DNA from 4 places in the Rhizobium rosettiformans genome. Region 4 is predicted to be linked to each of the others. Evidence: predicted binding sites of a transcription regulator. Region 4 holds the regulator's gene; each other region holds the start of a gene.

What was found. The regulator LexA, encoded in region 4, represses DNA repair genes until DNA is damaged. The targets are predictions, from matches to a motif close to TGTTCNNNNTGTGTTCNG.
Region 1: D4A92_RS12210 (energy-coupling factor ABC transporter ATP-binding protein) is a predicted target of LexA. The motif match lies at 4,703-4,720, and genes of this name have one in related genera.
Region 2: D4A92_RS05460 (metallopeptidase family protein) is a predicted target of LexA. The motif match lies at 3,914-3,931, and genes of this name have one in related genera.
Region 3: dinB (DNA polymerase IV) is a predicted target of LexA. The motif match lies at 2,685-2,702, and genes of this name have one in related genera.

Annotation. Positions count from the first base shown of each region.
Region 1 covers NZ_CP032405.1:2,536,735-2,544,350, forward strand. The annotation lists gene D4A92_RS12190 (methyl-accepting chemotaxis protein) at 1-1,350, opposite strand, end outside; gene D4A92_RS12195 (DUF4424 domain-containing protein) at 1,579-2,604, opposite strand; gene D4A92_RS12200 (biotin transporter BioY) at 2,687-3,250, opposite strand; gene D4A92_RS12205 (energy-coupling factor transporter transmembrane component T family protein) at 3,282-3,887, opposite strand; gene D4A92_RS12210 (energy-coupling factor ABC transporter ATP-binding protein) at 3,881-4,561, opposite strand; gene D4A92_RS12215 (winged helix-turn-helix domain-containing protein) at 4,739-5,926, shown strand; gene D4A92_RS12220 (GNAT family N-acetyltransferase) at 6,018-6,377, shown strand; gene D4A92_RS12225 (antitoxin Xre-like helix-turn-helix domain-containing protein) at 6,496-6,927, shown strand; gene D4A92_RS12230 (RES family NAD+ phosphorylase) at 6,929-7,616, shown strand, end outside.
Region 2 covers NZ_CP032405.1:1,138,749-1,146,364, reverse strand. The annotation lists gene D4A92_RS05475 (error-prone DNA polymerase) at 1-1,479, opposite strand, end outside; gene D4A92_RS05470 (Y-family DNA polymerase) at 1,496-2,923, opposite strand; gene D4A92_RS05465 (hypothetical protein) at 2,964-3,893, opposite strand; gene D4A92_RS05460 (metallopeptidase family protein) at 4,053-4,496, shown strand; gene ftrA (transcriptional regulator FtrA) at 4,503-5,534, opposite strand; gene D4A92_RS05450 (rhodanese-like domain-containing protein) at 5,604-6,002, shown strand; gene D4A92_RS05445 (RNA pyrophosphohydrolase) at 6,021-6,554, opposite strand; gene D4A92_RS05440 (divergent polysaccharide deacetylase family protein) at 6,562-7,616, opposite strand, start outside.
Region 3 covers NZ_CP032406.1:436,239-443,854, forward strand. The annotation lists gene D4A92_RS25150 (hypothetical protein) at 1-26, opposite strand, end outside; gene xth (exodeoxyribonuclease III) at 30-800, opposite strand; gene D4A92_RS23540 (hypothetical protein) at 807-989, opposite strand; gene D4A92_RS23545 (DUF4334 domain-containing protein) at 1,392-1,913, opposite strand; gene D4A92_RS23550 (hypothetical protein) at 2,262-2,570, opposite strand; gene dinB (DNA polymerase IV) at 2,725-3,822, shown strand; gene D4A92_RS23560 (sensor histidine kinase) at 4,200-5,663, shown strand; gene D4A92_RS23565 (VOC family protein) at 6,166-6,567, opposite strand; gene D4A92_RS23570 (cysteine hydrolase family protein) at 7,007-7,603, opposite strand.
Region 4 covers NZ_CP032405.1:3,476,227-3,483,842, reverse strand. The annotation lists gene D4A92_RS17145 (VOC family protein) at 1-832, opposite strand, end outside; gene D4A92_RS17140 (DUF1003 domain-containing protein) at 853-1,401, opposite strand; gene lexA (transcriptional repressor LexA) at 1,610-2,326, shown strand; gene D4A92_RS17130 (ComEC/Rec2 family competence protein) at 2,320-4,578, opposite strand; gene gltA (citrate synthase) at 5,061-6,350, shown strand; gene D4A92_RS17120 (peptidylprolyl isomerase) at 6,570-7,616, shown strand, end outside.

The sequences.
Region 1 (7,616 bases), 940 kb from region 4:
CTGGAAGGCGATGTCTTCGATCACGCCGATGATGCTGGAGATCGACTGCGACGACTGCTCGATCTCTGTCATCGCCTGAACGGCGTTCCGGACAACCTCACCGGAGCGTTCGGCACCGGAACGCGTGCTGTCGACGAGCTGACCGACATCTTCGGCGCGTTTGGCCGTGTCGCGCACGGTCTTGGTGACCTGCTCGACGGCAGCGGCCGTTTCTTCGACAGACGCTGCCTGCTGTTCGGTGCGACGGGCTAGGTCGTCTGCAGAGGCGCGAATTTCGGCTGCACCGGCATGTATCGCATGGGCGTTGGCGCCCACGGTTCTCAGCGCCGCATGCAGCTTCTCGAGAGACTCGTTGAAGTTGCCACGCAGACTATCGAGATGGGCTGCGAAGGGCTTTTCGAGCCGGAACACCACATCCCCTTCCGAGAGTGCCGAGAGGCCCTTGGCGAGTTCGGTCATCGCGAAGCGCACTTCTTCCGCCTCGCGGGTCTTCTCGGCCTCGGCTTTCTGACGGTCCGCCTCGACCTGTTCGCGCATCGTGCGGCGCTCGTCGGACATGCGCGCGCTTTCGATTGCGGCATCCTTGAACACCAGCACGGCTTTCGCCATGCGGCCAACTTCGTCACCACGGTCGACGGCCGGCACTTCGACGGCGTGGTCGCCGGAAGCGAGACGGGCCATGGCATCGGTCATGCCGGTGATCGGCGTGACGATCGATCGTGCGAGCAGCCAGATCAGGCCGACCGCAAAGACGCCGGCGACGGCTGCACCGAGGGTCAATGCCAGTTCGAGGGCGAAATGCGCCGCGTCGAGACGGGCGCGAGTGGCAGCTGTCTCCGCTGACAGCAGGCTCTTGATATCGGCGGCAGCAGCACGAAAGGTGTCGAGCGCACCGGCGGCGTCCGACTTGCCGATCGCCGCAATGTCTTCGATCGATGTCTGGCCTGCCTTACGGGCGGCGATCTGCGGATCGGCGATCTGTTTTGCATAGGTTTCGGCAGCGGCCCGCATGGCATCAAGCCGGGCGACGAGCGCATTGTCGCTTGCCGCCAGCGTTTTCGCTTCGGTGATCGCTGCATCAAGGGCCTGACGCTCGGTCGTCACCGCAGCAAGCGTGCTTTCGCTGCCGAACAGCAGGTAGCCGCGCTCGTTGGCAGCCTGCTCGGCCATGGCGGTCTTTGCGGCATCGACGAGATTGACGATGCGCTGGGCACGGTCCTGGTCGACCAGCGCGGACTTGGCCGTATAGGCCTGCACAAAAACGACGACGGAGGCCAGGAAACATCCGGCCATGATGGTGCAAAAGGTGAGGATCAGCTTTTTGCTGAGCGAAAGGTTTTTGAGGAACATGATCATGACTTTCGGGCGCGCGAAAACGGCGGGACAGCCGGAAGGCCGGCGTCCAGATGCAGCGGTGACATGATCCGTTCGGGCGTTTGCGCCTCCATCATGGAGTGCTCAGGGGGACACCGGAAACGATCGATCGCTGGCAATCCTGTCGGAAACGATTTTACAAGCCGTTACCAAGACATGGCCGAATGACCGCAGTCGCCGAATTTGGTGGAATTTGCCACCATTTCACGGAGCCTGCATCGCCACCTTGTTCGACACGACGAGAAGGATGTTGAGGTCGCGTTCGGGATAGAAGTCCTTGGCGCGCATCTCGAATGTCGTCGGGCCGGTCTTCTTCACGCCTTGCCCGCAGAAACTGACGATGGATTCCGGGTTCAGCTTGTCGACGGTGAGGCGGAAGTCGCCGATCGGACCATACCAGTTGTTGCCGGTGGTCAGAATGTAGGACAGCCACTGCTCGAAATAGTAGATCCCGGCATCCGGGTTCTGCTTCTTCTCCAGCTTGATCGCCGCATTGAGGAATGCGTCGTCGATGCAATAACGCTGCTGGTATTCGGCATAGGCATCCGATGGTTTGCCGTCCCACATGAAGACAAGGCCGGCGCTCCCGCCGACACTCGGGCGATAACTGTGTTCGACTTCAACGTCGGCGCCGGCCGGGAAGGTCGTCTCCCACCAATAGATGGATTCGAGTTCCCAGACGGGCGCATATTCCGGAGCAGCCTCACCACCGGTGCCGTAGTTGATATCGACGATCAGTCCCTTCGACAGCCAATCCTTGATCACGTCGGGCTCCAACGTCTTCAGCGCTTCCGTTGTCTCCTTGAGGAGGGGCTGAAGCGGGATCTCCTGCTCTTCGACATCCGCGGTAAAGTCGATGCCGCGAACGAGCACGCGCTGTTGCAGGTTTGGCTCGATCTCCTCGCCGTCCTGGACCACGGAGAAGTCCATGAAATTGTCGCTCTGCTCGTCCGGCACCGCCGACATGATCTCGATCGGGCCGCCGATCTTCGGCATGGGGAAGGCGACGATGGTGCTGACCGGCTTGTCGCTGGTATTGCGGTAGAGATATTTCACCTCCACCTTCTCCGGCGAAATGTAGAGATCTTCCCGCGCCATGGTGATCTCTTCGCTGCGCGTGAAGACTAGGCCTCCGGCCTCGAGCGTTGCCATGGAATCATTTGCCAGGACTGTAGTGGTGGCGAGGGCCTGCAGAGCGCAGGCGAGCATCAGTTTCGGCGCGGTGGTCACGGTTCGAAATCCCCCAGAACCCAGAACGGAAAATGCCACCTTAGCGGTGGCATTTCGATTCTTGAACGACGCTTTCTGGGTGTTATGCGCGGGCCGGCAGCAGCGGATAGCCGACGAGCACGGCGCGTGCCGCAAGCGTGGCGATCGCAGCCTTGACCAGGTCGCCCGGGATGAAGGCGAGCGAGCCGAGGACGACTTTGTCGAAGGGCGTGCCGGCCACGAGCGACAGCCACGGCATGCCGCAGAGATAGACGACACCGATGCCGCCGACGACGCTGGCGACAAAGAAGCCGGTCATCTGCCGGACGGCCGACTGGCCCTCGCGCACGAGCTTTTCCGCAAGGAAACCGGTGACGAAGGCGCCGATGATCCAGCCGAAGATATAGCCGCCCGTCGGTCCCATCAGCACGTGGAGGCCGCCACGACCACCCGAGAGGACGGGAAGGCCGACGGCGACGAGCACGACCAGCAGCGCATAGGCGGCGGCACCGCGTTTCGCCCCGATGATGCAGCCGGCGAGCATGACGCCCATGGACTGCGCCGTGATCGGTACCGGCAGTAGCGGGATTGGCACCGGCGGGATGAAGCCGAGCACGATGATGATCGCGGTGAAGAGGGCGGCGAGCACGAGGTCTCTGGTGGTCATGGAACGGGTCCCCGGTAAACTTGGAGGCTTTTTAGTGACCTCGAATTCCCCGGGCGTCAATCGCTTCGGCGATCCGATCGGCATCCTTCAACGTCGAAATGATGAGCGGCCCGAGCATGCGCGAGAGCTTCACCGGAATGCCGCGCGCCGCATGGGCTTCTTTCAGCGCATCATAACGCACCGCGATTTCCGGCACGAAACGGAGCACGAGCCCAAGGGCAAGGCCCAGATCGGCCGCCTTCATTAACCCCAGCTGCTCGAGTGGTCGGGCAAGATCGGTGACGGCGGCCATGAAGTCGGCAATGGTGGTGGAAGCCGTAACGGCAGCCGCGAGCAACAGGATCGCAACGAGCCTGAGCGTGATCACGAGGGCCTCGTGAGGCGACAGAAGCAGCAGATTGACCAAAGCGAGAAAGGCAATCGTGAACAGCACCGGCTTCAACCGCCGAAATCCTTCCGACAGGCCGACACCGGTCGACAGATAGAGAGTGCCGGTCGCGATCATGGCAAAGGTCAGGGCGAACGGTTGATCGACAAGATAGAGCCCCAGCCCGAAAGCCATCAGCCCAACAAGCTTCGGCTTGACCGGGATGCGATGCAGGAGGCTTTGCCCCTCCACATGCAGGCTCGTCAGCATCCGGCGATCTCCCGGTAGCGGGCGATTGCTTCGATAGCCTCTCCGTCAAAGACGAGCGCCCCTTCGTGGAAGACCAGCACGCGGGAAAAATCCGCCACCAGATCGAGGTCGTGGCTGATGACCACGGCCTGTTCGCCCAACCCCTCAATCGCCGACTTCACCCGCGCCCGGTTTCTAAGGTCCAGCTGATTGGTCGGTTCGTCGAAGATCACCACGTCAGGACGGTTGACGCAGACGGCCGCCAGCGCTGCAAGCTGTAGCTCCCCTCCGGATAGCTCGTGGGGCCGCCTTGCCGCGAGATCGCTGATCCCGAACCGGGCAAGGACCTCATCCACCAGTCGATCCACCTCGTGAGCGGCCATCCCCCTCGATTTCGGCCCGAGCGCGATATCCTCGCGAATGACAGGCAAAATGATCTGATGGCCCGGGTTCTGGAAGATGAACCCCGTCTTTGCCCGGGCCGCCTTCTCGTCGGCAACCGTATCCAGCCCATCCAGCGTCACCGTGCCGGATGACGGCTTGGCAAGCCCCCCGATCAGCCGCGCGAAACTCGTCTTGCCCGAACCATTAAGCCCGATCACGCCGATACGCGTCTCGACGAGCGACAGCGAAAGCGGCGAGAGAGCAACTCGGTCGCCGAAGCGCAACTCGGCCTGGTCGAAACGGATGTGCAAGGTGAGGGCTCTCCTGAAAGATCCGTTCCTATAGACCGCTGGAGCCCGGGCTTCCAGCCTCTGCTGTGAAGCAATCGATGCGCTATGTGGATCCTTGTCCGGCCAAGGTTGCAGATCGTGGCCCCCTACAAGTTTCCGCCATTGAACAAACCGCGAACATGTCCTAGCCTCTCAGTCATGACGATTCCCGTCCCCAACACGCTTGCGCGAAAAATCTTCCTTGAACGGCAGGGCCTGTCGCGCTCGCCGAGCAGGGCGCTCGGGCGTCAGGGGCTTTACGACCTGATCCACGAACTCGGTTTCGTTCAGGTCGACAGCATTCAGTGGGTCGAGCGCGCCCATCACCAGATCCTCTTCTCGCGCAACCAGACTTATCGGCCAAAGGATCTGCAGCATCTCCTCGAAAATGACCGCTCGCTTTTCGAGCACTGGACCCATGATGCCTCGGTCATCCCTTCAGCCTTCTTTCCCTATTGGAAGCACCGCTTCGTCCGCCGCGAAGAGCGTATCCGGCAAAACTGGGCGAAATGGCAGGGGGAAGGCTTCGACCAGGCCTTCGAAGAAACCTATGCCCGCATCCGTGACCGCGGTCCGGTCATGGCCCGCGATGTGAAGGCTGAGGACCACAAGTCCGGTGGCTGGTGGAACTGGCATCCTTCGAAGACGGCGCTGGAATTTCTGTGGCATACCGGCAAACTGTCGATTGCCCGCCGCGAAGGTTTTCAGAAGGTCTATGACCTCTCCGAGCGGGTCATCCCCGCCGAACATCACTCCGCAGAAGTAGACCACGACACCTTCGTCGACTGGGCCTGCCGGGCGGCACTCACCCGCCTCGGCTTCGCCACCTCGGGTGAAATCGCCGCCTTCTTCGATATCGTCACGCCAGACGAGGCCAAGGCCTGGGTCATCGCCCACCGCGACGAACTGCAGGAACTTGCGCTCGAAACCGTTGATGGCAAACCTCGCGCTTCCTTCGCCTTCGCCGACACGATGGCATCGCTCCTCGACGCCCCTGAGCCGCCGGCACGCATCCGTGTGCTCTCGCCCTTCGATCCCTTGATCCGCGACCGGAACCGCACCGAACGCCTTTTCGGTTTCTTCTATCGCATCGAGGTCTTCGTGCCCGAGCCGAAGCGGAAATACGGCTATTACGTCTTTCCGCTGCTCGAGGGCGATCGCCTGATCGGCCGCATCGACATGAAGGCCGAGCGCAAAGAGGGCGTTCTCGACGTGCGCCGCTTGTGGCTGGAGGCGGGCGTGAAGCCCACGGCCGGCCGCCTCGACAAGCTGGAAGCCGAACTCCAGCGTATCGCCCGCTTTGCCGGCATGGAGGCCGTGCGCTTGCAGCCCGGTTGGCTCGGCTGAACAAACACAATCACCACAGACAGAAAGATCCGACGTGACCGACAACAGCGCCTACCGCATCGAACCTCGTATGCCCGCCATCGACGACTACATGCGTCTTCGCCTCGAATCGGGCCTCACGCCTTTTGCGCGCGAAGCCGCTGAAAAGGGCCTGCCGAACTCGATCTTTGGCGTGAGCCTGATGCTGGGCGACGAGACCGTCGGCATGGGCCGCATCATCGGCGATGGCGGCTGCTTCTTCCAGGTGACCGACATCGCCATCCTGCCCGCGCATCAGGGCAGGGGCCTCGCCAAATGGATCATGGCGGCACTCTCCGACTTCATCGCCACGCTGCCCAAGACCGCCTATGTCAGCCTGATCGCCGACGTGCCCGCCAACCGTCTCTACAGCCAGTTCGGCTTCGACGAGACGGCACCGGGCTCGGTCGGCATGGCGCGACGAGTGGTTTAAGGGCGAGCGGCCACCGGCGTTGCACAATGTCCACTCCGTGGGCCCCAGCGTTGCCATCGACTTGAAAACACCTTCAAATGAGTTATATTATTATTGTCATTTGAAGGAGTGATCTAACGTGCTGCTTCCTGTTCAGACCTCTCCTGCGGCTTCCGTCCCGCCTCAGGGCTTCTCGATCGAGGCCGATCGGAAACGTCTTTCGACAACTGCGCTGAAAGCCTTCCGCCGCTTGGTCATGCATTGGGACCTGACCAGCCAGCAGGCGGCGGCGCTGCTCGGTGTCTCGCTCAGCACCTGGGAGCGGTTGAAGCCTGAGAGCGTGACGAAAACCCTGAGCCAGGACCAGATGACCCGGATATCGGCGCTCACCGGCATCTACAAGGCCCTGCATCTGCTGTTCGTCGATGCCATGGCCGATCGCTGGCCGATGCTGGAAAACACCGGGCCGCTTTTTGATCGCCGCACGCCCGTTGCTGCCATGATCGAAGGCGGCATCCCGCATATGCTCGAGGTGCGCCGCTATCTCGACGCCGTGCGCGGGGGTCTCTGACTTGGACGTCGCCGGCGTTCCGGTGAGCACGCTTGCCTATCCGAAGACCGTGCGTCTCGTCTCTACCGCACGCTTGCGGCAGGCGGTGCTCGCGCCGCTCGCCGATACTGCCGATGAACTTGCCGAACTCGCCGAAATCGAGGCAGCCACGTCGACCCGCATCCAGGCCCAGTCGACGGGCATTTCCGGGCTGGCTGCCAACGAGCTCGTCTACGATGTGCCGCATGCCCATTTCATCAATGCGAGCTTCGCCTATGCCAAGCCCCGCGAGCCCAATCGCTTCAACGGCGAGACGCGCGGCGCCTGGTATGCAGCACTCGGCGTCGAGACCTGCCTCGCGGAAATCGCTTTTCACATGACGGAATTCCTGTCGCGGACGGGCGTCTTTGAAGCGGTCGCCGATTATGCGGAAATGCTGTGCAGCACATCGGGAGAATTTCTCGACCTCAGGGCGTTGCCCCATCATCCGTCGCTCTCGCCGGAAAAGGCAGTCGGCTACCCCGAGGGCAACCGCCTGGCATTCGAAGCGAGGCGCGCAGGCTTGAACGGCATCGTCTACCCGTCGGTCCGCCATGATAGCGGAACCTGCTTTGCCATCCTGCGTCCCGCTGCCGTCCAGTCGGTGCGCCAGGGGGACGTCTGGCGGCTGAGCTGGAAGGGTAGGCCGGAGCCGGTGGTGGAAGGGCCGA
Region 2 (7,616 bases), 2.1 Mb from region 4:
GCGGGTGATGACGAAGCCGCCGACATGCTGGGAGAGATGGCGGGGAAAGCCCTGCAAGGCCTGGGCGTAATCAAGCACGCGCCGGGTGGTGGCATCCTTGAGGTCGAGGCCGGCAGCCTTTGCCTGTTCCTCGGTGAAATCGCTGGTCCACCAGCCCCAGATCGAACCGGCAAGCGCGGACTGCACATCTTCCGACATGCCGAAGGCCTTTGCCACCTCGCGGCCGGCAGACCGGGCGCGATAGCTGATGACGGCCGCTGTCAGGGCAGCATGCTGGCGACCATAGGTTTCGTAGATGAAGCGGATCACATCCTCCCGCTTCTCATGCTCGAAATCGACATCGATATCCGGCGGCTCGTCGCGTTCCGTCGAGATGAAGCGGTCGAACAGCAGCGTCGTCTTCTGCGGGTCGACTTCCGTGATGCCAAGGCAGAAACAGACGGCGGAATTGGCGGCCGAGCCACGGCCCTGGCAGAGAATGCCTGCCTCCCTGGCGTGGCAGACGATCCGGTAGACGGTCAGGAAGTAGGGTTCGTAGCGCTTCTCCGCGATGAGCTTCAGTTCGTAGTCGAGGAGACCGAGGACCTTTTGTGGAATACCCTCCGGATAGCGGTTGCGCGCGCCTTCATAGGTCAGCCGTCGGAGGGCCAGAGACGGAGATTCTCCGTCGAAGATCTCATCGGGGTACTGGTGCGACAACTCATCGAGAGAAAACCGAAGCCGGCTAAAGAAATTGATGTTGTTGTCCAGGGCCTCCGGCCAGGCTCTCAGCAGCCGGGCCATTTCCTCTGGGCTTTTCAGGTGTCGTTCGGCATGGGCGTGCAGGCGAAGTCCGGCTTCGGCAATCGTCACATGCTCGCGGATTGCGATGACCACATCGGCAACCGGCTTGCGATCCGGAGCGTGGTAAAGGGCGTCGTTGGTGGCGATCAGGGGAAGGCCGAGCCGTTTCGAAATTCCGTCAAGCTCCGCGAAGTTTCTCTGGTCTGCGCCATCGTGACGGGGAACGAGGGCGAGATACAGACGATCCGCCAGGCGAGGGCGGAGAGAGGCGAGCCGGCTTTCAAAGGTTTCGACATCGGCATGGCTTGCCAGCGGGGGTGGCATGGCGATGAACAGAAGATCCTCGCACCATGCCAGAAGATCCTTTTCCCAGAGCGTACAAACGCCCTTTTTCGAGCGCAGGTTTCCCTCGCTCAGCAAACGACAGAGATTGCCCCATCCCTTGCGGTTCAAGGGATAGGCAAGAAGTTCAGGCGTGTCGTCGTCGAAGACGAGGCGGGCGCCGGGGCGGAATTCGAGACCATTCAATTTGGCCGCGGCATGCAGGCGGACAACACCGGCGACCGTGTTGCGATCGGCGAGGCCAAGGCCCGAAAGGCCGAGAAGCAGCGCGCGTTCCACCAGTTCCTCGGCATGGGATGCGCCGTCGAGGAAGGAGAAATTGCTGCGCAATCCGATTTCGTAAAACCTCTGCATCGTCACGGATCCTGCTTCACGCAAAGAAGCCCTGAAGGAACCAGCTCGGCGTCACGGTCCGCCGCTCATAAAGACCCTCGCGATACAGCCAGAAGCGCTGGCCATCGGTATCCTCGATGCGGAAATAATCGCGTGGCGGGGCATCCTCGCCATCAGACCACCATTCCGGCGTTAGGCGCTCCGGACCTTCGGCTCTCAGGATACGTCGTTGCACACGGCGCCAGCGGAAGCTGGCCGGTGGACCATCCGGGACCACGGACATGACCTCGACCTCTTCAGGCCGGTGGAGGAGGCGCAAGGGACGCAAGGCACGCGCCTGTCTCGCAGACCTCTGGGATCGAGGCAAAGAGAGATCTGCCGTCTTGAGCGCATCGGCGGCGGGGGCATGTGTCGACGCTCTCTCCGGCCAGTGGCTGGCCAGCGGCACGGGCAGGCGAAGCGCCCGTTCTCCCAGGCGGGCGGCCACCTGATCGAGGAAGCGCGTGAGATCCTCGCTGCCGTCCTCCTCGTCGGCAAGGGCGGACTGGCGCACTTCAAAGGCCTCGCTCAGGAGGACATTGAGGCGCACGAGTTCGAAGCCGAAGCCGGCATCGAGCTCGTCATGGATGACGGAAAGGCGCTCCTCGAACAGGACCCGGATGCGGCCTGGATCGCGCAAGGGGGCGGAGGCTCCGACCTCGATCCGAAAGACCTTGCCATCGACACGGAAGACCAGAAGTTCGAACAGACGGCCCCCTTCGCCGCGGGCTTCAAGCGAGGTTTTCAAGCCGGCAGCCAGGCGGCCGGCGAGATCGAGGACCTGATCTTCGGTCATGATCGGTTCTGCGAGACGCCGTTCGGCCGAAAGCAGAGGCAGGTGGCGTCGCGGCGAAATGGGTTCTCCCTCGTGTCCCAGCGCCTGATCGAGGCGAAGGATCGGACCCGCACCGAAGCGGCGGGTGATCGGCGCACGCGGGGCTGCGAGAAGATCCCCTGATGTCTTCAAGCCGACACGGGCGAGATTCATGACGATCTGCGGTTCGAGCCGGAGGGCCGCGATCGGCAGGGGAGCGAGTGCGGCTGCGGCCTCGGATGGGGCGACGCGCCGGGGGCCGTCAAAACGGCTGCAGGCACGGGCGAGACCAGGGGTCGGGCCGACCGCGATCTTGACCGCAAGGCCGAAGGCGGTCATGCGGCGCTCAACGTCCTCGATCAGCCTTTCCTCGCCGCCGAAGAGATGGGCGCAGCCGGTGATATCGAGCATCAGTCCGTCATCGCCGTCGAGAGCCACCAGCGGCGTGTAGCGGTCACACCAGTCGGCGATGGCATCGAGAAGCGCGCGGTCGGCGGCCGGATCCGCTTCGATCACGTCGAGATCCGCACAAATGGCACGGGCTTCCGCCAGCCCCTGTCCGATCCGCAGGCCGAAGCCTTCCGCCATATCATCCAGTGCGGTGATCCGCATGGCATTGGCGGAACGGCCGGCGCAGGCCAGTGGCGCCCGGTCAGGATGCTCGGTCGAGCCTTGGTGCAAACGCCACGATAGACCCCAGCGCCGTCGGGCGATGCGGTCGGTCGGGAGCCTTGGGAAAAACAGCGAAAGAATGCGGCGATCCAAGGCTTGCGGGTTCGGGCTGCTCGAAAAGTTGAAGGCGGCGGTCATCGGAATTCCACTCCAGAATGAGTTCGGGTGAGCCCGGAATGCGGGATTTCTCAGGTGTGATGCGAAAGACTGACGACCCGATGCTGCCGCCCAGCGGGGACCCGTCGGCGAGGGATCGCGCCGCCGCCGGCGCGGGTTCGACAAACAGGCGAAGAAGAGCGCTCGACGCCTCTTCCTCGCCTGCCTGACGGAGGATCAACAGCCTGCCACCGGTGGCGCGTGCCTTGAGGCTCAGGCGCCGGCTCTCGGTGAGGCCGAATTTCTTCGGATTGCCCTGTACTTCCAGGAGCACGGTGGAAAAGGCACGGGAGGCAAGCGCTGCCTCAGCCAGCCAGAGCGCGTCCTCGATCCGGCGAGGCAGGGCATGCACCAATGCGGTCGACGACAGGCCGAAATCGAGGAGGCCAGGACCATAGGCGAGACCCGCTTCCCGGACGACCTGGGGATCGGCGATGAAGAGGAGGCGCTGCCTCTGCGTCTGATTGTTCTCCGCGGCCATCAGAGCAAGGGCGAGCCCGAAACCGGTCACGGTTCCCGCCTGTTGCAGCCTCTGTCCCCTCACTTCGATCAACGTCCCCCGGGCCAGGCTTTCACCCACAATGCTGTCCAAGAGATCGCGTTGCTCGAGCCTTTCATTCATGGCCCTTTGTTTCGAGGCCGCGCCGGTAGGCTGGACCGTCAGGCGTGCGGCATGGTCGGGCTTTCCCTCGATCCGGGCTATTGCTTCTCGCAAGGCAAAAAGCGTCTCGCGCGCCTGAGGGCTCTCGCCCATGACGATGTCTCCTGATGAATTGTTCTCTATTTGTTCCTATGGATTCCAGAGCTTCGCGGAAGAGTCAACCGGATTCAAATGAGAATTTATTCCTCGGTTGAATTCACTCTCGAAATACCGTCGCAAACATCCTATATCTCCGGGCAGTAAGGAGTATTCATGGCCCGCATAGACCAGAGCGAGGATTGGCGCGAACGACACGCCCCGACGATCAGCACATTCGAGTCGCTGGCGATCGAGGCTTATGGGCACCTGCCGCAGGAGTTCCGCGATCTCAGCCGCGATCTCATCATCGAGATTGCCGATTTCCCCACGGACGAAGTCTTCGAAGACATGGCGCTTGAAACGCCCTTCGACCTGCTCGGTCTGTTCGAGGGGCGCGGGATTTCTGAACGCTTCTCGATGGAAACGGGCATGATGCCGAACCGCATCATCCTCTATCGCCGCCCCATCCTCGACTACTGGGCTGAAAACGAGGAAACGCTGGGTGATATCATCACCCATGTGTTGATCCACGAGATCGGCCATCATTTCGGCCTTTCCGATGACGACATGGAGCGCATCGAGGAAAGTGCCGAAGAGGCCGCCGCTGCCGACCGGTAGGTCCGGCTATCCATTCTTGCCTGTATGCCCGAACCTGGCCCGATAGGCGGCCGGGCTCGTCGAAAGCCGTGTGCGGAAATGATGGCGCAGCGTTGCCGGGGTGCCGAAGCCTGAGGCGGTAGCGATGTCGTCGAGCGACAGGGCAGCCTGGCGCTCCAGAAGATCGCAGGCATGGCGCAGCCGCCGGGTCAGCAAGAACTCGCCGGGGCTGTGACCTGTCAGGTCGCGGAAGCGGCGCTGGAAGGTCCGGCTGCTCATCCCGGCCCGCGCTGCCATCTCGGCGAGTGTCACCTCGCGCTGCAGATTGGCCTCGATCCAGTCGATCAGCGGCCCCATCCGCTGTCCTTCGCGTTCCTGGGGCACCGGCCTTACGATGAATTGCGCCTGCCCGCCTTCCCGATGTGGCGGGACCACAAGGCGGCGTGCCACGCTGTTGGCGGCATCCGCACCGAAATCGCGGCGGACGACATGCAGACAGAGATCGATGCCGGCAGCACTGCCTGCGGCCGTCAGGATCAGACCCTCGTCGACATAGAGCACATCGGGATCGAGATGGATTTCGGGATGTCTTTGCGAAATTGTGTCGGCATAGCGCCAGTGGGTCGTGGCTTTCCGGCCGTCGAGCAGGCCGGTTGCGGCCAGCACCGCTACGCCTGAACATAGCGACATCAGACGCGCACCCCGGGCATGGGCCGCCCGCAGCGCCTCGATCAAGGACACCGGAACAGGCTCGTCGATCCCGCGCCAGCCGGGCACGACGATCAGATCCGCCTCCTTGAGGAGTTCCAGCCCACCTGAAGCGCTGACCGTCAGACCGCCGGCAGCACTCAGAGGGCCGGGCTCGATCGCCGCCGTTGCATGACGATACCAGCCCTTTCCCATTTCCGGTCGCGCAAGGCCGAAGACTTCCACGGCAACCCCGAATTCGAAGGTGCAGAGGCCGTCATAGGCGAGCGTCACCACACGTGGTCCTGTGAGCAGCGAGGATGGACAAGGCGATGCCGGCGTCATTGGCGTGATCTTTACGCATGTTGTCATTTACGCCAGTTTTCCGAATTCCCGGGTAAAGGCAAGGTCTAGATATCAACGACCGAACAGGAGCCTGCCATGCCAAGTCTCGTCAGTGAAATTCCCGCCGCCGATCCGGCCCTTGTCGCTCAGTATTATCAGGCGCGGCTCACCTTCGAGACCGACTGCTGGGATGTGCATGAGGTGATGAGCCGTGGCGAGGCGGACTTCGTGCTTCTCGACGTGCGCGGACCGAAGCTTTACGAAAGGGGGCATGTGCCCGGCGCCATCAACCTGCCGCATGGCAAGATGACCGAGCGAAAGATGGCGGAATGGCCCGAGGACACGCTGTTCGTCGTCTATTGCGCCGGGCCGCATTGCAACGGCACGGATCGGGCGGCGCTCAGGCTTGCTCGGCTCGGGCGTCGGGTCAAGGTGATGATCGGCGGGATGACCGGCTGGGCGGATGAAGGTTTCGAGATCGAAAGCGGGGCCTGATCCTGGCCACAGGTTCGCTCATCCTGCCAGATGGGCGAACTCGGCGACGACCTCTTCGTAAACCCGGCGCTTGAAGGGCACGATGAGACCAGGCAGGTCCTGCATCGGTTTCCAGTCCCAGGCGTCGAATTCTGCCTGATGGCCGCCCGGCGGTGGGTTGATGGCGATTTCGCTCTCGTCGCCTTCGAAGCGGAAGGCGAACCAGCGCTGGGTCTGGCCGCGGAACTTGCCGCGCAGGCCAATGCCGATCAGATGGGCCGGCAGGTCGTAATTGATCCAACGGCCGGCTTCGGCGAGCAGGGATACGGATTTCATGCCGGTCTCCTCATAAAGCTCGCGCATGGCGGCCGGTAGCGGATCTTCGCCCGGATCGATCCCACCCTGCGGCATCTGCCAGAGCTGGGGCGAACCGTCATATTCCGAATTGCCTTCGGAAAGGCGGCGTCCCGCCCAGACGAGACCCTCGCGGTTCAGCACCATGATGCCGACGCAGGGGCGATAGGGCAGATCTTCGGCCTTCACCTGAGGCTTGGTCGATTGGAGCTCGGTCATGATATCCTCAGGGGCTGTTGTCGTTGGCGAGCGCTGAGACGCCGACGAATTCGATACCGCGGGCGACTGCTTCATTACGCCATTCGGCGACCGCTGCGATGGTCTCGTCGAAGGCCGCACCGACGCCGATCGCCTGGCCGTTGCGTCGCGCAATCCGCTCCAATTCATCGAGCTTTGCCAGGATTGCCTGGCGGTCCAACTGCGCGTCGATCATCACGTCCGCATAGGCATGCGGAAAGCCGATCGCCTTGGCGAAATCACCCGACAGCGAGCGCGCGGTGGATCCGTCGTCGAGGAACATCAGCCCGCGTTTGCCAATGTCGCGCATGACTGGGTCCATGGCCTTGTCGTCGGCGAGGAAGCGGGCGCCCATATAGTTCATGATGCCGGTGTAGTTGGTGATCCGCGCCATGGCCTGGTGCAGGTTGGCGACGTTGGTCGCAGCCGTCTTCTCGGCCAGCAGAGCGCCTCGTCCCGGATCGTTTGCCGGATAATCGAAGGGCTCCATCGGCACCTGAAGAACGATCTCGTGTCCCTTGCGGCGCGCCTCCTGCATCCAGCGCTGCAGGCTGTTGCCCGTTGCGGCGAAAGCGAGGGTGATGTCCTCGGGCAGTTCGCGGATCGCCTTCTGGCTGCCGGTCTGGCTGAGACCGATGCCGCCAATGACGATCGCGATCCGTGTGCCGCGTGCGCCGGACCAGGGTCTTGCATAGAAATCGACGGGGCGGAGGCCGGAGGCCGACACGGCAGGCAGTCCGCCCGCATCGGTGAGTTCGATCAAGTCTTCATTCGGCTGGCCTGCCAGACGCGGATCCTGGGTCGAGGCGGTGCCGATGATGACAGGCCCCTGTCGACCCGTCGGGCTGAAGGTCGTTACGACATTCCCGTCCGGAGTGGTGGTGCGGCGGAGCACGGCTCCGTCGTTCGGGCCGCTCCTGACGATGCCGGCTGCCTCCTGCTGCGGTTCGCGGCTTGCCGGCGTGTCTGGCGCCTCGGCGGTTTCCGGTGGTGCAGGGGTGAGATTGATCGGCGGGACCGCGCGCAGGTTTGCCGGTGACAGGG
Region 3 (7,616 bases), on a different replicon from region 4:
TCGGTGGGGCGCGGCTTTATCACCATAGCTCATGACACCTCGATCCAGACGGGCGCGTGGTCGCTCGTCTTCGGCAGGGCTCGGACCCAGCGGTCAATGCCGGCGGTTTGCAGTCCTGCTGCAAGCGGTGGGCTGAGCAGAATGTGATCGATGCGCAGCCCAGCATCCCGTTCGAAGGCGTTTCGCCAGTACTTCCAGAAAGTGTAGACCGGCAGGTCGGGATAAATCTCTCGCACCGCATCGGTCCAGCCCTGTTTCAGCATAGCTGCATAGGCGCTTCTTACTTCTGGTCGGAAGAGGGCATCATCGCCCCAGCGCTCAGGGTTATAGACATCCAGGTCCGATGGCATGACATTGAAATCGCCAATCAAGGCCACGGGTATATCGAGGTCCAGCAAAGCCTGCGCATGACGATCGAGGCGCTTGAACCATTCCAGCTTGTAGTCGAATTTCGGGCCGGGGGCCGGGTTGCCGTTCGGAAGATAAAGACAGCCGACAAGCACGCCGCTGACGGCGGCTTCGATGTAGCGGCTCTGGTCATCAGTCAGTCCGCCTGGAATGGCCCGACGCGTCTCAATCGGATCGGCATCACGCGCAAGGATCGCCACGCCATTCCAGCTTTTCTGCCCGGCCCAGACAGCGCCAAACCCGGCTTTCTCAATCGCTTTGCGTGGAAATTTGTCATTCGACGTTTTCAGTTCCTGCAGGCAAACGACATCCGGGGCGGCCTCCTCCAGCCATCTGAGGAGAATGTCAAGCCGCCCGTTGATGCCGTTGATATTATAGGTTGCGATCTTCACCGGGCTTCATGACTTGGTGCGATGATCACCGCGATCACCTTCGCCAGGCTTTGCATCGCTTTTCGCTTTCTGGCGCTTGTCCGCCGACAAGGATCGGCCGACATCAACGCTTTCTTTAAACTTGCCGTCCTCATCACGGCGCACGTAACGCTTGTCGGTGCCGGTATCGATCAGTTCACGCTTGCTCATGGAAAGCCTCCTTCTCACGTCTGTTCGCGTAAAGAACGCCTGGATGAAGGAAAAGATGCATAGGTTTGCAGCCTTGGTGCGTCACCGATCACAAAGGGGAAGGCGGCCTGCGCAACAAGGCAGCCTGGTGTCTCGGCTCGGTTTACCACTCCAGATGACCGCCAGGCGCTGGCAGCCTCTCCTTTCAGCTCCGCTCCCGGCAAGGACCGGACCGCTTGCGGACCATGTCCCATCCTCCATGGCGAACCCAGTGACGGACAAAGAAAAAGGGCGCTCAACCCTTTCGGGGAGCGCCCTCTCAACCCGGACAATCAGGCATGACAGACAGGCTGTGCAGCGCGCAATCGTCAAAACGGGTGATACCCTGTAAATGGTTGCCCGCCGCCTGATTTACAAGTCCAGTCATCGCTGCTCGACAGCCGCATCCTGCACCCTTTGAAGTTCAAAGAGATAGTGACGAGCGTCGCCTTTGATGGCCATCAGCCCGATCACGGTGTCCTTGTCCATCCTTCTGAAGTGGTCGGTAATTGGCAGCCGGTCATAGACCATTGCGGCACTCGAGACGCCTTCGAACGGCAGGCGCCTGACGGTTGCGATCGGGCCAAGTGCCCTTAAGGGCCGAAGAAGATGGGAGAAGAGGTTTGGCGCGAACCGCGTTTTGCCAAGAGAATGAAACCGCATAGCCAGCCTCAAGGGGATCGGGAACGGATCGATGGCCGTCAGGCGGCGCTTACCGGATCTGAACAGCAAGGCGTCTGCCCGCAGGTCTTCGGTGAACCGTTTTCCGAACCATCCGAGATTTTCCAGAATGCCGTCCAATGGATGTCCCGTCGGAATGCCGCGGCCCCTCCACAGACCCACGAGATCCTCGGGCTCGACCGGCGAGAGATCCCGAAACCTGTCAAAGCCTGTCTGCTCAAGCATGGAATGATTCCTCCTTGCCTTTGATATCGCTCGACACGCCCTTGCGTTTCCTCGCCATCGGGCGGGTAATACAGACGGTTTTGAACGAGATTCTCCAGGAGTTCTTCCAAGCCTTAAGGCGCATGCGCCACACGTGCCAGCGGCGTCCCGCCATGCGCCATCCAGACGGTGAACGTTAGACTTATTCCTTGGCCCTGGCCATTTCAGCGGCAAATAGTGATCGCGATCTGCTGCCGATCGGATCCCTTTCGCCACCGCTGTCTTGGCTCCTTGGTCTCCTCGGTCTACTCGGTCTCATTCAATATCGCATGGAGCAACAACCGAAGACTGCAGTGAGACTGGTTCTGATCAGCCTTCCGTGACCGAGATCGCACCAGCTTCGTTCAGAGATTGTCGGACCACAGACGTCAAGTGCGAAGCGATGTCAGCCGAAACTTCGATCTCGCCCTTGAGTGGCGCGTCGTGACGGGAACCTTCAGATCGAGCCGTATCACCCCCCGATGGAGAGGTGCCGGCCGTGTTCTTTGCCGATGCCGCCTGAATGAAGATATCCGGCCTCTCCACTCCATGCTGCTGGACAAGGTGCTCTACTGCAATGTCGGCCCTTTCTCGCGTATCGAAGACCGCTTTGAGAGTGATAGTGCTGTCGTCCGCCATGTCGATCTCCTGTTACATGCTCCGGTCATCAACGCCTAAGAGCGAGAGGAGTTTCCTCTCACAAATGCCAATCTCGGTTTTCAGGGCACTTGGATAGCACTTCGCCACCTGCTATGTTCTTGTTTCGTTTCCATGCTCCTAGACACTGTCGCCCATGGACCTTCCCACCATATCGTCCGTCCGGAAAATCATTCATGTCGACATGGATGCCTTTTATGCGTCAGTCGAGCAGCGCGATAATCCGGACCTGAGGGGCAAGCCCTTGGCTGTTGGCGGCGCGGCTGCCCGCGGCGTGGTTGCCGCTGCCAGCTATGAGGCGAGAAAATTTGGTGTTCATTCGGCAATGGCATCGATTACGGCTGCACGAAAATGCCCCGGCCTGATTTTCGTGAAGCCTCGATTTGACGTCTACCGCGCTGTCTCGCAGCAGATCCGGGAGATCTTTGCGGAATACACGCCTTTGATCGAACCCCTGTCCTTGGATGAGGCCTATCTTGATGTCACCGAAAATCACAAAGGCATGGGGATCGCCACGGAGATCGCGCTGGAAATCCGCGCAAAGATCCAAACCGTCACTGGGCTGAACGCCTCAGCCGGCATCTCCTACAACAAGTTCTTGGCCAAGATGGCATCCGATCTCAACAAGCCAAACGGCCAGGCCGTGATCACGCCCAGAAACGGGCCAGGTTTCGTCGAGCAGCTTGCGGTGAAGAAATTCCACGGTGTGGGGCCTGCCACTGCGGAGAAGATGCACCGACTGGGCATTGAAACCGGGGCGGATTTAAAGGCGAAATCCCAACAGTTCCTGATCGAACATTTCGGCAAGTCCGGCCCTTTCTTCCATGGGATCGCGCGGGGCATCGACGAGCGGCCTGTCCGGCCGGACAGGGTTCGCAAGTCCGTCGGTGCAGAAGACACATTCTCCGTCGACATCACCGACCTCGACTTGGCAACAGACGAACTGCGATCACTTGCAGCAAAGGTCTGGTCCTCCTGCAGGGCGAAAGGTGTCAGTGGAAAAACGGTGACCGTGAAAGTCAAATACTCCGATTTCACGCAGGTGACCCGCAGCCGAACCACATCAGTCCCCTTTGCAAACATCGATGAAGTCCTGGAGGCAGCCGGCATATTGCTGGCGGGCGTCTATCCCTTCAGGCGTCCGGTTCGCTTGCTCGGCCTTACTTTGTCGTCGCTGATCACCGAGAAGGCGACGATGGAAGTCGACGAAACCCAGCTCGGCCTGGATCTGTAACCTTGGCGATGGGGAAGCGATGGGGGCGATGGAACGACCTTGAGACCACGCCCGGCTGCAGCGTGTCGATGGAGGTTGAGATCACTGGCCATGCCGAGCATGCAGCTGACGTCCGGACACCAGGACATCGTCCTTTTCCGCGTGACCAGTGGGGGCTACGGCGCGCTGACTTGCCCTGTCAGGACTGAGGCTCTGCGGAGACTTTTCGAAAACCGCTGCGCCAGCCAGAGGGCAAAAGGACAAGAGAAGAATTAGGAATTGCCAAATCATGACGAAGCAAGAAAAGTAGCCTCAGAAAATTCAAGGGGATGGATTCCTGTGGCGGCACGGAGGGTGGCGTGAGGAAGAGACTATTTGCGGTCTCTGCCTTGCCGACCGTGGTCGATCTCGATCCTGCCAGCTGCGCCACCTCGCTCAACCGCATTTCGCGCAATCTTCGCATGACGGGAGCGATCCTGGTGATTGACGCAGAGCGCAAGCTGGTCTGCGACAGTCAGGGAAATCCGGCTGGCGTCGATTTCTCGGAACGGCCCTATGTCAATGATGGCCTGGGTGCAGATGCCGATAGTCTGGTGGTCGGAACCTATACCGTCAGCAAATTGACGGGCGCCGCCGTACTGCCGGTTGCAGTGCCTCTGATAAGGGATGGTTCCGTTATCGGTGTCGTGGCAACAGCCATCAGACTTGACTGGCTGCAGGAGCGGATGGCGGAAAGAAATCTGTCCGGCGGCGGGACGGTGACACTGGCCGATCGTGAGGGCGTCATCCTGGCACATGCGCCCGATCCAGGCGCGCTGGTCGGCGCGACTATGCCAGAAACCCTTTTATCGAAGGTGCAAAGCGCAGAGCCCGGCACCCTGGAGGCGACTAGGATCGGCAACGGGGATCGGACAATCATTGGGTACCGCCCTGCGACGGTGGAGATGCCGGTATTCGTCAGTGCGGGGCTGTCCAGTTCTCAAGCCTTCCACATCATCAACCGGACCACCTGGGCCAGCCTTTCGATGGTGCTGTTCAGCGTCGTCGCCGCCTTCATCGCGGCGACAGTTGTCGGGGATCGCTTCATCTTAAGGCCAGTCTATCGCATCGTCGGCGTGCTGGAATCTTACAAAGCAGGAAATCTCGCCAGCCGGACCAAGATGGCCGGTCAGGCGGGTGAACTGGGTCTTGTTGGCGACACCCTCGACAGCCTGCTCGATGAGCTCGAGGCAAGACGCGCTGCTGCAGCCTTGTCCGAAGACCGGCGTTCCTTGCTCGTCGGGGAGCTTAGACACAGGGTGAAGAACACGCTTGCGGTGGTGACAGCGATCGCACGCCAGACCTTTCCTCGCGACGAACGTTTGCACTCTTTTTCCCAGCGATTGTCCGCATTGGGGCGCGCCTATGATCTGCTTTTCGCAGGGCAGGAAGGCCATCCCGAAGCTCCAATCGCCGATGTCGTCAAAGCGGCTCTCGCGCCCTACGAACAAGGTGCAGAAACGCCTTTTGAAATTGCGGGGCCCCCACTCATGATCCAGGCCGAGGGTGGCTTGGCGCTTTCGCTCGTTATCCACGAACTGGCCACCAACGCCACGAAATATGGGGCGCTGAGTGACAGGAACGGGCGCGTTCTGATTTCCTGGACAAGCGCAAATGGACGCATCACGTTCACCTGGCATGAGCAGGATGGTCCCCCAGTCTCGAAACCGGAACGGGTAGGATTTGGCTCTTTGCTGATTGGCCGCGCCTTCCCCGCCAGTTGCCGACCCGAGGTTAAACTCGACTATTCCCCTGACGGCCTGAAGTGCCTGATCGAATTCGAAGCAAACCTGCCGTCCGCGGTGACGTCGTTGGCGGGTTGAGTTCAATGACGGCAACCCAGGCGCTGGCTTGGCTTGGAGCCCCAAGCCGTCAACGCCCGTGAAGACATGCGCGCTGTTCCTATCGGTCGGGAGGGAACGAAGCCCGCCAGTTTTGGTTTGCTAAAGCGCATGGGGAGCGTCGCGATCAACTCTTTCTCCCGTGAGAGCTTGAGAAGCCCCTGCCAGGCATCCTCCTGGACTGGCAAGAACAGCGGCATTCCTATGGCCTTTGGCCGCCATCGGGTGTCGCGCGACAAGTGCCGAGGGACATGACAGTGCGCGCGCTCAGACATGTCGGCGGCCCCATGCTCCATGACGCTTGCGGCTACCACGATCAGACAAACTGCCTTGATTCGCGCGCCCTTTCCCGGGTGGGTGGTACTACAGGGCCGGCTCATGAAACGCTATCAACCGCCGCCAACGGGGTGAAGCGCCGCATCCGGACAATGCGCCTTGTGCGCCCTAGAAGCCAAGAACCAAGACCGCCATTTGCCTCCGGCACCTATGGCAGATCCCCCGCATGAACGAAGCACAGCTTGTTGCCCTCAGGATCGCGGCAATAGGCGGCGAAAAAGTCCTGATTATACTGCGGTCGCAGAGCAGGTCCGCCTTCGTCCAGTCCTCCGTTATCGATCGCCATTTGCCAGGCCGCGACCACGTGCTGCCGCGACGGTGCTGCAAAGCTGATCTGTACGCCGTTGCCAGCGGTTGCCGGACGTCCGTCGAAAGGAGCTCGCACCGCGAACTGAGGCCATCGCGAACCGGGCCGCAACCAGACGAAACCGGCCGGATCCTCTGCCGGCTGAGAGGGGGCACGGGCGAGCCCCAGGGTGCCGAGGACCGCATCATAAAAGGCCACCAGGGCGTCAACGTCATTTGCACCAACCATGACGTGGCTGTACATCTGAGCATCATCCTTTTGGCTTGAGCCTTGTGGCTGTTTGTCAATTGAGCCCCGAGACAGCTGAGACGCCCGAGCCGTCTCCAAGCCTCTGTTTGCATCTGGCATGTTCCGATAACGGGCGAACGACGCGCTGTAACCGCCCGGATCTGAAGCAACGAGTTTCGCGACCGCACCTTGAGCGCAAGTCTTAACGATCAGGCCGCTCTGCGCTGATCTAAGAACCACCCTACGTCCTCCCGGCTCAGTGACGCCCCCCGAACGCCTTAGTGGCTACCGGGACTGACGGACGACGGGCGATCACTCAGCACCATGGTCTTCCATTGGCCATCAAGAGCCCGGTTGGGTGCGCCTTGGCCCATCGTTGGCCTGCTCGGCAACTCCGGACTGACTACACCCGCTGCAGTGTCGATCGGCGTGCCGCACAAAGCCACTCAAATCCTTACCCTGCCTTGCTCAAGAACTGCTCCGTCTGCATGAACTCTACCTGCACGGAGAAGCGGTCATGGAGAACCTCGAGCGAGGCATCATGGGTTCCATCTGTTCCGCTGCACACAGCGTCCTTGAGAAGGACGACGCGGTATCCATGATCGATCGCTCCAAGCACAGCGGCAAGGACACATACGTCTGTCTCGCCTCCCGACATGACGATGGTATCGACCCCTTCCTTCGTCAATGCGCGATGCAACTCGCCGTTGATCCACGGCGAATAGGTCATCTTGTCGAAGATCCTCGCCGGCGACACCATCGCCCTGAGGGTGGGGACAAGGTCGACCATGTCTGGACCCCGCTGATCGAGCGTCATCATCTCCCATTTCTCGTAGTAATGACGCCACATGCCCGGCATTTCCCGTGCTCGCCTTGGCGGCACAAATCGGGTGAAGATCGTCCGTGATGCGTGGCGGCCCACTATCTCGTGGATCTGAGGCGAGACCTTCGCCATCCATGGAACCTGCCACGGCGTCTTCTCGGCAAACATCCGCTGCATATCGATGCAAAGATGGATCCAGCTGGTCTTTTCGAGGGTGAGCTCCATCATTTCCGAACCTCGG
Region 4 (7,616 bases):
GCGCGCCCGTTTTTTGATAGCTGACGCCCTTAGCAGCGAGGCAGGCTTCTGTCACGCCGAGATCATCAACCGCAATAACCACGGCCGCCCCGACGAGCCCCCTTTCCGAGACCAGCAATTCCTGGCCGAAGTGGAGCCGGAAACCCTCCGGTGTCAGCACGTCGACGGCGACGTTGGCGGTCTGAATCGAGAGCCCGAAGGAATGGGCGGTGACATCCCGCTGATCAACAACCGTTTCCAGGAGATATTGGAAGTCGCTCGGGTTCTCTTCGACCAGCACTACGCGCCGGAGCCCTGTCGCGCCGTTGGCATGCACAAGCAGGGAATCCCGATCGGTCGGAAGCGGGTTGATGCGCTGGCAGGCGAAGGCGAAGAAATCGGGCGCACGGAGATCTGCTGCAAAGGCGAGTCGGAAAGCCCCCTCCGCGGTTTGGCCATCCGGAAAACGAAACTGGCGCGCGAAATCGAGCACAGAGCCAGCGCTCATCCCGTCCTCGCGGTAGGCCGCATCGTCCGCCAATGCATCTTCCGTCTTCACGACGATGGCGGAGAGCCCCTCGACGCGCCGAAAGCGGAAGGCCTGATCGCGAGCGACAAAGACATTGCCCGTGCGCGCAGCCTCCAGACAGTCTTCCCGACTACCGACGGCCAGCGGCTCCAAATAGGTGTCATCGGCGAAGAAAACGCAGGCATTCTCGGTGCCGAAAGGGTGGCGGGCATCCGCCGCGACGGTGAATCCGAGGTGAGTGAGCCGCTCGCGGGCGGTTTCGAGATCGGTGATCGGCAATACGAGATGATCGATAGCGCGGGGTGAGGAAATGGAATTGGACATGTTTGCTCTCGGTTTCTGCATCAATTCTGAGAATTGGACGCCTGAATGGAAAGGCCTTCGACCGCCTGCCGCAAGGCATCGATCTGCTCGCGGGTTTCGCGCAGTTCCTTTAACACCTGCTCGTCGATCTTGTGATGCAGGGCCAAGACTTCGATCTCCGCCTTGAGATTGATCTCGTAGTCCTTCGCCGCCATGAAGCGATCGCGCTCCGCCTGCCGGTTCTGGCTCATCATGATGATCGGCGCCTGGACGGCGGCAAGCATCGACAGGATCAAGTTCAGGAAGATGAACGGATAGGGATCGAGCGCACCTGTTGCAAGAATCACCGTGTTGAGGATGACCCAGGCGACCAAAAACAGCATGAAGCCGATGATGAATCCCCAGGAGCCGCCGACCCGTGCAATGCCGTCTGCGAGCCGCTGACCGAAGGTCGCATGGGCCAAAAAGTCCTCGCCGGCATTGGTCGACACCGTGCGGCGCTCCCGCGCCCGCTTCAGCACCTTTTGCTCTGCTGACGAAAGATCAGATGACAACTTCCCCAGAACGAGTTTCTCAATATCCTTCAACATATACAGCACCCTCGAAGGCGGTTTTGCCCGATCCCGGACCAGATCTGCACTCAGCACTGCAGCACGTCAAAATCGGACGGTTTCAATACCCTTGCAGGCGGCTATCGCATTTTCTCACCGGCTCTTCACGAAAATTTATACCCTTGCGGAACACAACTGGAACATATAGTGTCTGTTCTGTATTTGTTTCACTCCGAGGGCACCGCATATGCTGACGCGCAAGCAACAGGAACTGCTTCTCTTCATCCATGAACGGATGAAGGAATCGGGTGTCCCGCCGTCCTTCGACGAGATGAAGGATGCGCTGGACCTCGCATCGAAATCCGGGATCCACCGCCTGATCACTGCGCTCGAGGAGCGCGGCTTCATCCGACGCTTGCCGAACCGGGCGCGTGCCTTGGAGGTCATCAAGCTTCCGGAAGCCTATTCGCCGAGCATCCAGCCGCGCCGCGGCTTTGCACCGAGCGTGATCGAGGGCAGTCTCGGCAAGACGCCACCGGCGCCAGCGCTGACCAAGCCGCCGGTCGAGGACAACGGTTCGTCTGTCTCCGTGCCGGTCATGGGCCGGATTGCAGCCGGTGTGCCGATTTCAGCGATTCAGAACAACACTCATGACATCACGGTACCGGCTGAGATGATCGGCGCGGGCGATCACTATGCACTTGAGGTCAAGGGCGATTCGATGATCGAGGCCGGTATTCTTGACGGCGATACGGTCATCATCCGCAATGCCTCTAACGCCAATCCCGGTGACATCATCGTGGCGCTCGTCGACGACGAGGAGGCGACACTCAAACGCTTCCGCCGCCGCGGTGCATCGATTGCACTGGAAGCCGCCAATCCGGCATACGAAACCCGCATCTTCCCTCCGGATCGCGTGAAGATCCAGGGCAAGCTGGTGGGCCTCATTCGCCGCTATCACTGATCAGCATCGGTCTCCAGCTTTGGTCGGACAGTGCCAGTTGGACCCGCAAATTCATGCGTGCTTTCGGAAGAGGCTGTTCGCCAGTCGTAGAGACGGTGCGCCGTCCATGGCCTGGAGGGTCCGTCGAGCGCGGACCTGACCGTCATGGCTTGCGAGGTGGCGGCTAGGCCCGCGATCTCGAGGGAGCCGGTTGCGCGCTGGCTCGCCTCCGAAATCAGGAGCGCGCCAGAGCGGCAGGCTTTGACGCGTGTGCGCGCCGACAGAACGACGATATCAGCGCGGTCGCAGGCTGTTCCGATGAGATCCGGGCGTTCCAGCGTCAGCAGCGTGTTGCCGTTCTCCAGTCTGATGGCACAGGCCTGCTTGACACAGGTGAACTGTTCTCTGCCGGCGGCCTTGAGTAGGCTGTCAAATACAGCCTCTGCCAGTTTGCTCTGCTCCTCCGACAGGGTTTGCCCAGTACGCCGGTCTGGCGCCGGTGGCAGGGGTACCGTGTCGAGCATGACCGGATGCCTTGGCTCATCGATACCGAGCACCGGCCGCCATTGATCGAAGATGAAGGCTGCCGGGCGGGCTCGGTTGATGGCAATGATGGACGTGTCGCCACTTGCCACCCGAATCGCGACCAACCGTGCGTCCTCGCTGACCATCAGTTCGCCACCCGGGGAACGTGGAGCAAGGAAGGCAGCAGCGAGCGTTGCGACGATGAGAGCCGTGCCGACATGCCTGATCGGGGTTCTGAGGAGCATCAGCAAGAGCATGCCGGCGATTGCGCCGGGCATGAACCATGATGGCAGACGCGGGAAGACGTAGCCGCCGCCCCAGCCGGAGACGGTGTGAGCGACAATGAGCACCATTTCCAGGCCCTTACCCATGATCCAGAAGAATGGGCCGTCGAGGCCAAATGGCATGAGCAGCATGGCAATGAAGCCGGACGGCATCACGACCAGCGAGATCAGCGGCATGGCGGCGAGGTTTGCCTCGAGTCCATGGGTCGACAGCCGGTGAAAATGGCTGATGGCAAAGACGGCGGTCGAGACCCCGCCGATGAACGATGTCGCCAGGGTGCCGCCGACGAACTTGGCAAACCCGGCAGCAATCCGCATGGCAAGCGAGCGGGCACGAGGCAGGATCGCGCGCGGTCGCGCCCGCCACCCCGCGTAACCGGCAATCAGGGCTGCAGTCGCCGCGAAAGACATCTGGAAACTAGGCCCCATCACCGTCGAGGGCTGGACCGCGAGGATCGCGGTTGCCGCAAGTGCCAGATTGTGGAGGCTGACAGCCGGGCGGTCGAAGAGGACGGCTCCGAGCATGACCGCCGTCATCAGATAGGCCCGCAACGCGGTGACTTGGTAGCCGGATATAAGCACATAGCCGGTCGTCGCCAGAAGCGCGCCGGCGGCTGCGATCTTCTTCACCGGATAACGGTGGGCAAAAGTCGGCATGAGGCTCAGAAGCCCTCGCAATCCGACGAAGAAAATGCCGGCGGCAAGCGCCATGTTGAGGCCCGAGATCGCGGTGATATGGGCGAGGCCCGAGACGCGCAGCGCCTCCGTCGCCTCTTCCGACATCGATCTGCGTTCGCCGGTAATGATCGCAGCAGCGAAGGCGCCGGGATCTCCGGGCAGTATGCTGCGAATGCGGCTTGAAATGCGATCCCGGAGCGAGAACAGGGACGCGTCGAAGCGATCCCACAGACCTTTCTCCGCCAATGAAGCGGAGGTTTTGGCCTGGGGCGGACCGAGGAAGAAGCCGACAGCGCCGATGCCGGCGAAGTAGCTTTGGAAGCTAAAGTCGTTCAATCCCGGCAAAGCCGGACCTGAAGGTGGTGAGAGACGGGCGCGACCGCTCAATTGCTCGCCGATGGCAGCTGGCACATGCTTGCTTCGGGCCAGAAGGGACACGCGTGCCGGCGACCGTCGGATGCTCGGCTCTGCGGTCTGGATCACGCGCAACACGTAACGCCATTCACCGCCCGCCCCCTCCTCCCGTCGCTCGACAAGCCCGGTGACCGTGGTGACAAGTGGCTGATCAAGGATCACGGTGGACGCTCGCCTTGTCTCCCATTCGGCCATCAGCATGCCGAGAAGGATCAGGCACAAACTCCACAGGACCACATGCGCCACGGTGTCGCGTATCGCCCGCGAAAGCGCGAAAGCCAGGCAAGCAAGGAGCAGTCCGAGGACCAAGGCCGGCGGTGGTTGGCCAACGGAAAACCAGATTGCAGCACCGGCGCCGAGCCAGACGGGCACGAAGAGGAAAAAATGCCCGTGCCGACTTTCGTCTGAGACGTCCTGTCGAACCTGCCTGAGAATGCGATGCAAAACAGCGCGAGCGGCGACAGCACGGCCGATCGTCGATAAACCGGGTGTTGCGCGTTTTTCGAGTGGTCGAGGCAAGTCTCGCCGGACCAGTACATCACCGGACCGGAGGCGCCCTTCCCCCTGAATTTCCGCAGTTTCTCCCATCAGCCACACCCGGCCGGATCGCCCCCATATGCCGACAGAATAAGCGAAATCCGTCAGCAATCAATGCGTGCAACGAATCGTGTTTTTGCCGCCTATTCGGGCTTCAAACGATTAGAACCGTTCGGTTCGATTGTTGCTGTTTTCGCGACGCACAATTTGCCCTTTGGATAGCTTGGCATTAACTTCGGTATCATATAGCTACATCACACGCTTAACCGATGGCGGCTTTTTTCAAGACGCCTTCCCGCCAATTCCGGAGGATCAGCATGACGGACAAAAGCGCTTCTTTGAAACTCGGTGACAAGACGGTCGACCTGAGCGTCAAGGCCGGCACGATCGGCCCTGACGTCATCGACATCGGCGCCCTTTACAAGCACACGGGCACGTTCACCTACGATCCGGGCTTCACGTCCACGGCATCCTGCGAGTCCAAGATCACCTATATCGACGGGGACGAAGGCACGCTTCTGCATCGCGGCTACCCGATCGAACAGCTTGCTGAAAAGGGCGACTTCCTCGAGGTCTGCTACCTGCTGCTCTACGGCGAATTGCCGACGGCTGCGCAGAAGAAGGACTTCGACTATCGCGTTACGCACCACACCATGGTGCATGAGCAGATGAGCAAGTTCTTCTCCGGCTATCGCCGTGACGCCCATCCGATGGCGGTCATGGTCGGCACGGTCGGCGCGCTCTCCGCCTTCTACCACGACTCGACCGACATCACCGATCCGCATCAGCGCATGGTCGCTTCGCTGCGCATGATCGCCAAGATGCCGACGATCGCGGCCATGGCCTACAAGTATCACGTCGGCCAGCCCTTCGTTTACCCGAAGAACGATCTCGATTATGCGTCTAACTTCCTGCGCATGTGCTTTGCCGTGCCCTGCGAAGAGTACCAGGTGAACCCGGTTCTGGCGCGCGCCATGGACCGCATTTTCATCCTCCATGCCGATCACGAGCAGAACGCCTCGACCTCGACCGTGCGTCTCGCCGGCTCTTCAGGCGCCAATCCGTTCGCCTGCATCGCGGCCGGCATCGCGTGCCTTTGGGGCCCTGCCCATGGCGGCGCCAACGAGGCTGCCTTGAACATGTTGCAGGAAATCGGCTCGGTTGACCGCATTCCGGAATATATCGCCAAGGCCAAGGACAAGAACGATCCGTTCCGTCTGATGGGCTTCGGCCACCGGGTCTACAAGAACTACGACCCGCGCGCCAAGATCATGCAGAAGACCATGTACGAAGTCCTCGAAGCGACAGGCCATGCCGATGATCCGCTGATGAAGGTAGCACTCGAGCTCGAAAAGATCGCGCTCAACGACCCCTACTTCATCGACAAGAAGCTCTACCCGAACGTCGACTTCTATTCGGGCATCACGCTGCGTGCGCTCGGCTTCCCGACGACCATGTTCACCGTTCTTTTCGCGCTCGCGCGCACCGTCGGCTGGATCGCGCAGTGGAACGAGATGATCGAGGATCCGCAGCAGCGCATCGGTCGTCCGCGTCAGCTCTATACCGGTGAGCCGAAGCGCGATTACAAGGCGCTCTCGGAGCGCTGAGACTTTCTTCCATCTTCGAGTATCGAGAAGGCCGGCTTTGTCCGGCCTTCTTTCGTTCTGCGCGGGCCGACTGCGTCCCTTATCGAAGGCAGCGATCAAACTCCCCGTGATGGTCGCGCATTTCGCCGTCCGATGCCTTCAATTCCACGGAGCTTTGTTCTAAGGAAGTCAACCTGCTTCGTCCCCGACGAAGATTTACAATGAGGTTTATGCGTCCCGATGCTCGTCTTCTTGAGAAAAGCTTCCCGAACCCTGTTCGCCAAGATCTTGCTTCTGCTGCTCGTCCTGTCCTTTGGCGTCTGGGGCGTTTCAGCTTCGCTATTCAGCAACACGTCAGACACTGTCGTTGCGGTTGGCGATCAAAGCGTCTCTTCGGCCGACTTCGCCTTTGCCTATCAGCGCCAGGTCGCCGACATGAGCAACCGGTTCGGGATGCAGCTCACAACCGAACAGGCCCGCGCCTTCGGCATCGAATCCCAGGTGTTCTCGCAGCTTGCCGCCGGTGCTGCCCTCGACCAGCTGGCTGCTGACATGAACCTCGGTCTTTCCCAGGATCGGCTTGCGCAGCTGATTGCCGATGATCCGGCTTTCAAGAACTCTGCCGGCAACTTCGATCGCGCACTGTTTTCCTCCCGTCTGCGCAATGCCGGTCTTCGCGAAGACGACTATATCGAGGAACGCTCGAAGGTCGCCATCCGCAGCCAGATCGTTGACGCCACAGCCGACGGCTTCGTTGCGCCGAAGGTGCTGATCGACGCGATCAAGGCCTATCGCTACGAAAACCGCGACATCAACTACATCCTGCTCACCAATGCCAATATCGAGCTCATCAAGGCACCCGATGATGCGACCCTGGCAGCGTGGTTCGAGACGACGAAATCCGGTTACCGCGCACCGGAATATCGCAGCTTCAACTATGTGAAGCTGGAACCCTCCGACATTGCCGATAAGGCCTCCATCACCGACGAACAGATCCGTGAAGACTACGAGCGCCGCAAGTCCTCCTACGAGATTGCCGGGACACGCACGATCGAGCAGTTGAGCTTCGAAAACCGCGAAATGGCGGAAGCAGCGGTTGAAGAACTGCAGAAGGGCACGAGCTTCGACCAGCTCGTCACCGATCAGGGCAAGACCGCCAGTGACGTGCTGCTCGGCGACTTCACCCGCGACCGCCTGCCTGATCCGGCCCTTGCCGCGGCAGCCTTTGCCGTGACTGCCGAAGGCGGCACCACCGATGTCGTCGACGGCGCTCTCGGCCCGGTCATC